DNA from 2 places in the Pseudomonas tohonis genome. Region 1 is predicted to be linked to the other one. Evidence: predicted binding sites of a transcription regulator. Region 1 holds the regulator's gene; the other holds the start of a gene.
What was found. Region 1 encodes sigma-54, which starts transcription at its own class of promoters, with help from an activator protein. Its sites were predicted from a motif close to ANTGGCATNNANNTTGCTNT; they were not measured.
Positions count from the first base shown of each region.

Region 1 (4,873 bases):
GCCTGGCCTTGGCGGCGGGAGCGATGCTGTTCGCGGTGACCCACGAAATCATTCCGGAGTGCCACCGCAAGGGGCATGAGACCGCCGCGAGCCTGGGGCTGGCGGCGGGCTTCTGTCTGATGATGGTGCTGGATACGGCGCTGGCCTGATCGGCCGATGCTTCAGGCGGCGACGCAGTGAGGCGTCGCGCGGCGGTGTGTCCGCTTGCGCTGCGTGCCTGGCGCCGCCGGGTGGAGGCCTGTCTTCACTCGCCTTCGTCGAAGCGATTGTTGATCAGTTCGATCAGCGCGTTGAGCGCATCGTCGTCCTGCTCGCCTTCGGTGTGCAGGTGGATGGCGGTGCCCTTGCCTGCGGCGAGCATCATCACGGCCATGATGCTCTTGCCGTCCACCAGGCTTTCCGGGTTGCGACCGACGCGGATCTGGCAGGGATAGCGGCCGGCGACGCCGACGAACTTGGCGGCGGCACGGGCATGCAGCCCCAGTTTGTTGATGATGGTGATTTCACAGGCTGGCATCGCGGCGGGGATCCTTTAACTGAGGTCGCGGTGGCGAACCTGGACGTTCTTCAGGTTGGGTTTGAGTGCCTGCCCGAGGCGTTCGGCCAGGTACACGGAGCGGTGGTGGCCGCCGGTGCAGCCGATGGCGACGGTGACATAGGCGCGGTTGCTGGCGGCGAAGCGCGGCAGCCATTTGTTCAGGTAGCCGAGGATGTCCTGGTACATCTCCTCGACATCCGGCTGGGCGGCTAGGTATTCGGCGACGACGGCATCCTGGCCGGAGTGGTCGCGCAGCTCGGGCTTCCAATAGGGGTTGGGCAGGCAACGCACGTCGAATACCAGGTCGGCGTCGACCGGCATGCCGCGTTTGAAACCGAAGGATTCGACGAGGAAGGCGGTTCCCGGCTCGGGCTTGTTCAGCAGGCGCAGCTTGATGCTGTCGCGCAGCTGGTAGAGGTTGAGGTGGGTGGTATCGATCTTCAGATCGGCCAGGTCCGAAATGGGCGCGAGCAGCTTCGACTCGTCGAGGATGGCTTCGGCCAGGGAGCGGTCTTCGTTGGTCAGCGGGTGTCGCCGGCGGGTTTCGGAGAAGCGCTTGAGCAGGGTCTCGTCATCCGCGTCCAGGTACAGCACGTCGCACTGGATATGGCGCGCGCGGGCCTCTTCGAGCAATTCGGGGAAGCGCTTGAGCTGGCTGGGCAGGTTGCGCGCGTCGATGGACACGGCGACCTGCGGATGCAGCAGCTCGGTCTGCAGCAGGGCGCGTTCGGCCAGTTCGGGGAGGAGGCCGGCGGGCAGGTTGTCGATGCAGTAGAAGCCGTTGTCCTCGAGGACATCGAGGGCGGTGCTCTTGCCTGAGCCTGAACGGCCGCTGACGATGATCAGGCGCATGGCAAGGTCCTAGCGTCCGTTCTGGACGTCCACTACCACCTGATACAGGCTGTCGCTGCTCTGCGCCACGCGCAGGCGGTCGCGCACTTCGGTGCGGTCCAGCATGCTGGCGATCTGGCGGAGCAATTCCAGGTGCTCGTCGGTGGCGGCTTCGGGGACCAGCAGTACGAACAGCAGGTCCACCGGGGCGCCGTCGATGGCGTCGAAGTCGACGGGGGCCTCCAGGCGCAGCACGGCGCTGATGGGCGCGGCGCAGCCGGGAAGCCGGCAATGGGGGATGGCGATACCGTTGCCGAAACCTGTCGAGCCGAGTTTCTCCCGGGCGATCAGGCTTTCGAAGATATCTTGCGAGTCGAGGTCGGGAAGTTCGCGAGCAACCAGGTTGGCGATCTGTTCCAGGACACGTTTTTTGCTGCCGCCCGGCACGTTCACGAGGGAACGGCCGGGGGTCAGGATTTGCTCAAGTCGGATCATAGGAAGGGGAATGTCAGCGGGCGGTTGCGCCCTGCTGGCGGTTCAGCTGCTTTTCCTTGTGTTTGATCAGTTGGCGGTCGAGTTTGTCCGTAAGCAGGTCGATGGCCGCGTACATGTCTTCATGCTCCGCATTGGCCACGACCTCACCACCGGCGATGTGCAGGGTGGCTTCGATCTTCTGCTTCAGTTTCTCCACCTGCATGATCACCTGCACATTGGTGATCTTGTCGAAGTGGCGCTCCAGTCTGTCGAACTTCTCGACGACATAGTCGCGCAGGGCGTCGGTCACATCCAGTTGATGTCCACTGATGTTGACTTGCATACCGCTTTCTCCTTATTGCCCGTGTGTAAGAGACAGGCTAACGGGCCTGCCACCGGAACACTTTGGCGTGGATCAATCCGCGTCACATCAGCCGCTTGCGTTCGCTGGAAGGCGCTATCCCGAGGGATTCCCGGTACTTGGCGACTGTGCGGCGGGCCACTTGGATACCCTGTGCTTCCAGTAAACCAGCGATCTTGCTGTCGCTCAACGGCTTTTTGGCATTTTCCGCAGCGACCAGTTTCTTGATGATCGCGCGGATGGCGGTGGACGAGCATTCACCGCCTTCGGAGGTGCTGACGTGGCTGGAGAAGAAGTATTTCAGCTCGTATATGCCACGGGGGGTGTGCATGAATTTCTGGGTGGTGACGCGCGAAATGGTCGACTCGTGCATGCCCACCGCTTCGGCAATGTCATGCAGTACCAGAGGCTTCATCGCCTCGTCGCCGTACTCGAGGAAACCGCGCTGGTGCTCGACGATCTGGGTCGCCACCTTCATCAGGGTCTCGTTGCGGCTTTGCAGGCTCTTGATGAACCAGCGTGCTTCCTGCAGCTGGTTGCGCATGAAGGTGTTGTCGGCACTCGAGTCTGCCCGGCGGACGAAGCCGGCGTAGTGCGGGTTCACGCGCAGGCGAGGGACGGCTTCCTGGTTCAGCTCCACCAGCCAGCGCTCGTTGTGCTTGCGCACGATGACATCCGGCACGACGTATTCGGGTTCGCTGGCCTCGATCTGCGAGCCGGGACGCGGATTGAGGCCCTGGATCAGCTCGATCACCTGGCGCAGCTCGTCTTCCTTGAGCTTCATGCGGCGCATCAGCTGGCTGTAGTCGCGACTGCCCAGCAGGTCGAGATAGTCGCCCGCCAGGCGCTGCGCTTCGCTCAGCCAGGGAGTCTTAGGCGGCAACTGGCGCAGTTGCAGGAGCAGGCATTCGCGCAGGTCGCGAGCGCCGACACCCGCCGGCTCGAACTGCTGGATACGGCGCAGGACAACCTCGACTTCGTCGAGCTCGATCTCGAGTTCGGGGTCGAAGGCCTCCACAACTTCCTCGAGGGTTTCCTCCAGGTAGCCGTCATTGTTGATGCAGTCGATGAGGGTGACGCCGATCAGGCGATCGGTATCGGACATGGGCGCCAGGTTGAGCTGCCACAGCAGGTGGCTCTGCAGGCTCTCGCCGACCGAGGTGCGGGAGGTGAAATCCCACTCGTCGTCGTCGGAGCTGGGCAGGCTGCTGGCGCTGGTCTGGTAGACATCTTCCCAGGCGGTGTCGACGGGCAGCTCGCTGGGGATGCGCTCGTGCCATTCCCCGTCTTCGAGGCTTTCGCTCTCGGAAGTGGGGACGCTGGATTCCTGGAAGCTGGATTCCTGGCTGGCGGAGTTGGGCTGCTGCTCGCTTTCGGCCATGGGGTCGGAGTTGTCGAAGTCCTCTCCTTCCTCCTGGCGTTCAAGCATGGGATTGGACTCCAGCGCCTCCTGGATTTCCTGCTGCAGATCCAGGGTGGACAGTTGGAGTAGGCGGATGGCCTGTTGCAGCTGCGGGGTCATCGTCAGCTGCTGGCCCATCTTCAGGACTAGCGATGGTTTCATGGCAGGGGGCTTAGCACCTTATTCGCCGGCGCGCATGCGCCATCCACTACAGGGCGCCGAGGCGCCACCAGGAAGCAAATTATATGCCTGACCTTGAATGATTTTTCTACTGCTCGCAACTTCTGCGTGCAAGGGCTGGCCTTCAGAGGCGGAATTCGTGCCCCAGGTAGACTTCCTTGACCAGTTGGTTGGCCAGGATCTCTTCCGCACTGCCTTCGGCGATGAGTTGGCCGTCATTCACGATGTAGGCGGTTTCGCAGATATCCAGGGTCTCGCGGACGTTGTGGTCGGTGATCAGCACGCCGATCCCCTTCGCCTTGAGGTGGTGGATGATCTGCTTGATGTCGCCCACGGAGATGGGGTCGACACCGGCAAAGGGTTCGTCGAGCAGGATGAACTTGGGGGCGGTGGCCAGGGCGCGGGCGATCTCGACGCGGCGGCGCTCACCACCGGACAGGCTCATGCCGATGCTGTCGCGGATGTGGCTGATGTGGAATTCCTGGAGCAGGCTCTCCAGCTCGCGATGGCGGCCGGCGCGGTCGAGTTCCTTGCGGGTCTCGAGGATGGCCATGATGTTGTCGGCCACGCTGAGCTTGCGGAAGATCGAGGCTTCCTGAGGCAGGTAGCCGATGCCGGCGCGGGCGCGGCCGTGCATGGGCTGGTGGGTGACGTCCTGCTGATCGATCAGTACGCGGCCCTGGTCGGCCTTCACCAGGCCCACGATCATGTAGAAGCAGGTGGTCTTGCCGGCGCCGTTGGGGCCGAGCAGGCCGACGATCTGGCCGCTGTCGATGGACAGGCTGACATCACGTACCACCTGGCGGCTCCTGTAGCTCTTCGCCAGGTGCTGGGCTTTGAGGGTCGCCATTACTGTGCTTGTCCCGCTTGCTGCTCTTTCTTCTTCGGCTGGATGACCATGTCGATGCGTGGGCGCGGGGTGCCGACATTGGTGCCGGTGGCGCGACCTGCGTTGACGATCTGGCGCTGGGTGTCGTAGACGATCTTCTCGCCTTCGAAGGTGTTGCCTTCCTGGATCACCTTGGCCTGGTCGATCAGCACGATGCGCTCGTTGGCGGCGAAGTACTGGATGGTCATGCCGTATGCC
Region 1 covers NZ_AP023189.1:1,397,559-1,402,431, forward strand. Annotated here, with positions in the region: gene HSX14_RS06465 (ZIP family metal transporter) at 1-149, shown strand, start outside; gene HSX14_RS06470 (HPr family phosphocarrier protein) at 245-517, opposite strand; gene rapZ (RNase adapter RapZ) at 533-1,390, opposite strand; gene ptsN (PTS IIA-like nitrogen regulatory protein PtsN) at 1,400-1,864, opposite strand; gene hpf (ribosome hibernation-promoting factor, HPF/YfiA family) at 1,878-2,186, opposite strand; gene HSX14_RS06490 (RNA polymerase factor sigma-54) at 2,269-3,768, opposite strand; gene lptB (LPS export ABC transporter ATP-binding protein) at 3,911-4,636, opposite strand; gene lptA (lipopolysaccharide transport periplasmic protein LptA) at 4,636-4,873, opposite strand, start outside.

Region 2 (4,873 bases), 1.3 Mb from region 1:
CGTAGGGTGGAGGTCGCTCTTCACCTCCACCAGCGGCGCCCACCCGGTTTCCAGCCGTAGGTTGGCGCCGAGCGCAGCGAGGCCCAACGCAGCGGCCTCCACCCTTTCGCGAATGAATTCGCCCCTACGACCCTGGCGGGGCCTTACGCGTCTACCGCCACTTGCACCGCCTCGCCGTTGAGCCGTGCCGGCCACACCCGCAGGCGCTGTTCGGGGTATTCCACGCAGCTGCCGTCCTCCAGGCGGAAGTGCTGCTTGTACAGCGGCGAGGCGATCACCAGTTCGCCCTTGATGTGGCCGAGCAGGCCGCGGCCGATGACGTTGGCGCCGGATTTCGGGTCGCGGTTCTCGATGGCGTAGAGGCGCTCGCCGTCCTCCGCCCCGGGCAGGAGGAAGAGGGCGACCTGGGCGCCATCGAGCCAGGCGACGACGCCGGAGTTGGCGACCAGGTCGCGGGCTGCGCAGAGCGTGCGCCAGGTGGGCTGGGACGTGGTTCGCAGGGCGTGGGGCTGGCTCATCAATTCACCTCCTCGGTGACGGGTATCAGGTGGAGTTCGCTGGCGGTCGCCGGCCGGCGCTGGCCGCGTTCGCGGACGAAGTGGATGTCGGGGTCGCCGCGCTGGTCGTTGACGAAGGTGCGGAAGCGCTTGAGCTTCTCCGGGTCCTTCAGGGCATTGGCCCATTCGCATTCGTAGCGGTCGATTACCTGCTGCATCTGCGCCTCCAGCTCGGCGCCCAGGCCCAGGCTGTCGTCGAGGATCACCGCCTTGAGGTAGTCCAGCCCGCCCTCCAGGCCCTCGCGCCACACCGAGGTGCGCTGCAGCTTGTCGGCGGTGCGCACGTAGAACATCAGGAAGCGGTCGATGGCGCGCACCAGGGCCTCGTCGTCGAGGTCGGTGGCCAGCAGCTCGGCATGGCGCGGGCGCATGCCGCCGTTGCCGCAGACGTAGAGGTTCCAGCCCTTGTCGGTGGCGATCACGCCGACGTCCTTGCTCTGCGCCTCGGCGCATTCACGGGTGCAGCCGGAGACGGCGAACTTGATCTTGTGCGGCGAGCGCAGGCCCTTGTAGCGGTTCTCCAGGTGCAGGGCCATGGCCACGCTGTCCTGCACGCCGTAGCGGCACCAGGTGCTGCCGACGCAGGATTTGACCGTGCGCAGGGACTTGCCGTAGGCATGCCCGGTCTCGAAGCCCGCCTCGATCAGCTCGCCCCAGATATCCGGCAGCTCGTGCAGCTGGGCGCCGAACAGGTCGATGCGCTGGCCGCCGGTGATCTTGGTATACAGATCGTATTTTTTTGCCACCTGGCCGAGGACGATGAGCTTGTCCGGGGTGATCTCGCCGCCGGCGATGCGCGGCACGATGGAGTAGGTGCCGTTCTTCTGCATGTTGGCCATGAAGGTGTCGTTGGTGTCCTGCAGCGGCACCAGCAGCGGGTCGGTGATCGACTGGTTCCAGCAGGACGCCAGGATCGAGCCCACCGCCGGCTTGCAGATGTCGCAGCCGGTGTGGCCACGGCCATGGCGGGCCAGCAGTTCCTCGAAGCTGCGGATGCCTTCCACCCGCACCATCGCGTAGAGCGCCTGGCGGGTGTGGGCGAAGTGCTCGCACAGGCTCGTGTCGACGGCCACGCCACGGGCGCCCAGCTCGTGCTCGAAGACCTGCTTGAGCAGCGCGGCGCAGCCCCCGCAGCCGGTGGCGGCCTTGGTCCGCGCCTTCAGCTCGCCCAGGTCGGTGCAGCCTTCGTCCACCGCGCCGCACACCGCGCCCTTGCTGACGTTGTGGCAGGAGCACAGGGTCGCGCTGGCCGGCAGGGCGTCGGCGCCCAGGGCCGGTGCGCCCTCGGAGCGGGGCAGGATCAGGCTCGACGGGTCCCGGGGCGGCTCGATGCCGTTCTGCGCGTACTGCAGCAGGGTGTCGTAGTAGCTGTTGTCGCCCACCAGCACCGCCCCCAGCACCCGCTTGCCGTCGGCGGACACCACCAGGCGCCGGTAGCTGGCGCTGGCCTCGTCGATGAAACGGTAGCTGCGCGCACCGGGCGTGGCGGCGTGGGCATCGCCGATGGAGCCGACGTCCACGCCCAGCAGCTTGAGCTTGGTGGACAGGTCGGCGCCGGTGAAGGGCTCGTGGGGCTGGCCGGCCAGCAGCGCGGCGAGGTTGCGCGCCATGGCGTAGCCAGGGGCGACCAGGCCGAAGACGCTGCCGTTCCAGGAGGCGCACTCGCCGATGGCGAAGATCGCCGGGTCGCTGGTGCGGCAGTCGTTGTCGATCGCCACGCCGCCGCGCGGGGCGATCTCCAGGCCGGCGGCGCGGCCGAGGGCGTCCTGCGGGCGGATGCCGGCGGAGAAGACAATCAGGTCGGTCTCGAGGAATTCGCCGTCGTTGAACCGCATGCGGTAGGCGTATTCCTCGCCGACGACGATCTCCTGGGTGGCACGGGCCAGGTGCACGCCCACCCCAAGGGCCTCGATGCGGGCGCGCAGGGCGTCGCCGCCATCGGCATCCAGCTGCACCGGCATCAGCCGTGGGGCGAACTCCACCACATGGGCTTCCAGGCCCAGGGACTTCAGCGCGTTGGCCGCTTCCAGGCCGAGCAGGCCGCCGCCCACCACCACGCCACGCCGGGCGCAGGCGGCGGCCTCGCGGATGCCGTCGAGGTCGTCGAGGGTGCGGTAGACCAGGCGCGAGCGGCCCTCGGCACCGGGGATCGGCGGCACGAAGGGGTAGGAGCCGGTGGCCAGCACCAGGCGATCGTAGGGTTGGCGGCCCTCGGCGGTGACCACTTCGCGGCGTTCGCGGTCGATCTCCAGCACCGGCACGCCCAGGTGCAGGTGCACGCCGTGGCGGGCATGGAGGCCGGGCTCGCCCAGGGCCAGGGCCCCGGCGTCCTTGCCGGTGAAGTATTCGGAGAGGTGCACGCGGTCGTAGGCGCGCTGGCGCTCCTCGCCGTAGACATGCACCTGGTAGCGCGCCAGGGCACCGCGTTCGATCAACTGCTCCACGCAGTGGTGACCGACCATGCCGTTGCCGATGACGACCAGGATCTCGCTTTTGATCGGGGTGACGATGGCGTTCATGAGCCTTCCTCTGTCGAAGCCGCTGCCAGGGCCTGCGGAAAAAAATGCAAAAAAAAGCGCCTGGAACCGTCGAGCGGCTCCAGGCGCCTTTGCCTGGGATTCGTGGGTGTCGGGGAGGGCCGTGCGGGCTCCGTTGCCCTGGCCATCCGTCCCGCTGTGCTGGGTCATCGGCGACCGCGCGGGAGACCCCGAGGGAGAAATCCAGCGGGGTCGACCAGGGAAAAGCAGGTTGCATGCCAGTTGCGTGAAAGGGGTGCGGCGGGGCGGGCGCGGCCCTTGCGGGGCAAGGTGCGCGGGGCTTGCCGTGGCGGTGGAGTCAGGCCGCGAACGTGGCGGCCGGCTGAACCATGATGGGGCGCCGGGGCACGCCGGTCCCCGTTTTGGAGCGGCGCGCCGGGGCGGTCAGTTGAGCAGGTCGGGGTCGAGCATGTCGCATTCGAAGCTCAGCCAGCCGCCTTCGGCATTGGCGTCGCCACCGGTGATCGGGCCGTAGTAGGTGAGGCCGATGTCCAAGGTGATGCAGACGTGGGTCGGCTCGTCCGGGGCCGCCAGCTGGCCCTTGAAGTGCACCTTCATCACGCCCGGGGAGACGGTCTCCAGGCCGATGTCCACGCGGGCATTGTCCACCGCCTCGGCTTCGCGCCCGAAGTGTTCGGCGCTGACGGTCAGGGTGGCGGTGTCTTGGTACATGCAGGGTCTCCAGCGATAGGCGCGCGCCCGGGGGCGAAAGGCCGCCAGGGTAATCCAGCGTCGCGGGCGCGGCCATCGCCGGATGAAAAAAACGCGACTCCGCGCGTCAGATAGGCCGAACCCCCGCCGCCGTCGCCTCTCGAACCCTCTACAGCCACAGAGGAGAGGCGTCATGACCCAACAGGGCAAAACCGACCCCACGAACCGGCTCCGGCGTGACTCGCCCGAGGAGCGCCGCGGCCTGCCGGGCTACCCGAAAGAGCGCGATGGCGAGCGCGCGCGGCGCCAGGTGGGCGACGAGCTGGGCTTCGACCCCGACTCCCCCGACCTCGCCGACCCGCAGGTCGACCCGCCCGGGCCGCCGCAGGTCCCCACCGGCGGCGACCACCCGGACAGCCCACGCGCCCCCGGCAAGCAGTACCCGCCCTACGATTGACGCTCCGGGCCGGTGAGCGTGGTCGACGACCCTTTCGCTCGCGGCCCGCCCAACTGCGTCTTCGCACCGCCCTTGCGCTGTTCCGATTGGCTTCTAGTCTGTTGCTTTCCGGAGTTTCACCAGCACAAGGAGCGATATGTCATGCCGGATTACTACGATGAAGACGGAAACAAACACACCCTGCTGGACTGGCCCGGTACCTCGTACAAGGCCCAGGTGATCAATAACGCCTATAGAACGGGCAATTTCTTCGTGGAGTCGGTGCGGGGCCAGCAGCTCGTTTTCTTTCGCTGCGCCTGGTGCGGCTACCCCGTCTCGTCCTCGGGGGTCGAGGGCGATCACGTGGTCAATCAGCAAATGGGGCGGGCGCCGAAACGCAAGAGCCTGGGCAAGCACGACATCGACTACAGGGAAGTCCGCGGACTGTTCGAGGATGCCGAGGGCTGGCAAAACGATGACGGCAGCGCCTGGAATCTGGTGCTGTCCTGCTCCGAGTGCAATGGCGGCTCCCGCAACCGCAAGCGTAGGGCGACCCGCAGCACCTATCGCGGCGATCGTGATAACCAGGGGCCCCAGGGCGGCAGCGGTATCGGCGTCGCCTAGAGATGCAACGCGCATTGGTCACCGAACGTAGCCCCCTAGCCCGGGCTTCAGCCCGGGAGCGGCGGCGG
Region 2 covers NZ_AP023189.1:2,685,584-2,690,456, forward strand. Annotated here, with positions in the region: gene nirD (nitrite reductase small subunit NirD) at 144-518, opposite strand; gene nirB (nitrite reductase large subunit NirB) at 518-3,076, opposite strand; gene HSX14_RS12370 (hypothetical protein) at 3,479-3,766, opposite strand; gene HSX14_RS12375 (DUF6021 family protein) at 4,008-4,202, shown strand; gene HSX14_RS12380 (HNH endonuclease) at 4,344-4,805, shown strand.
Region 2: nirB (nitrite reductase large subunit NirB) is a predicted target of sigma-54. The motif match lies at 3,298-3,317, and genes of this name have one in related genera.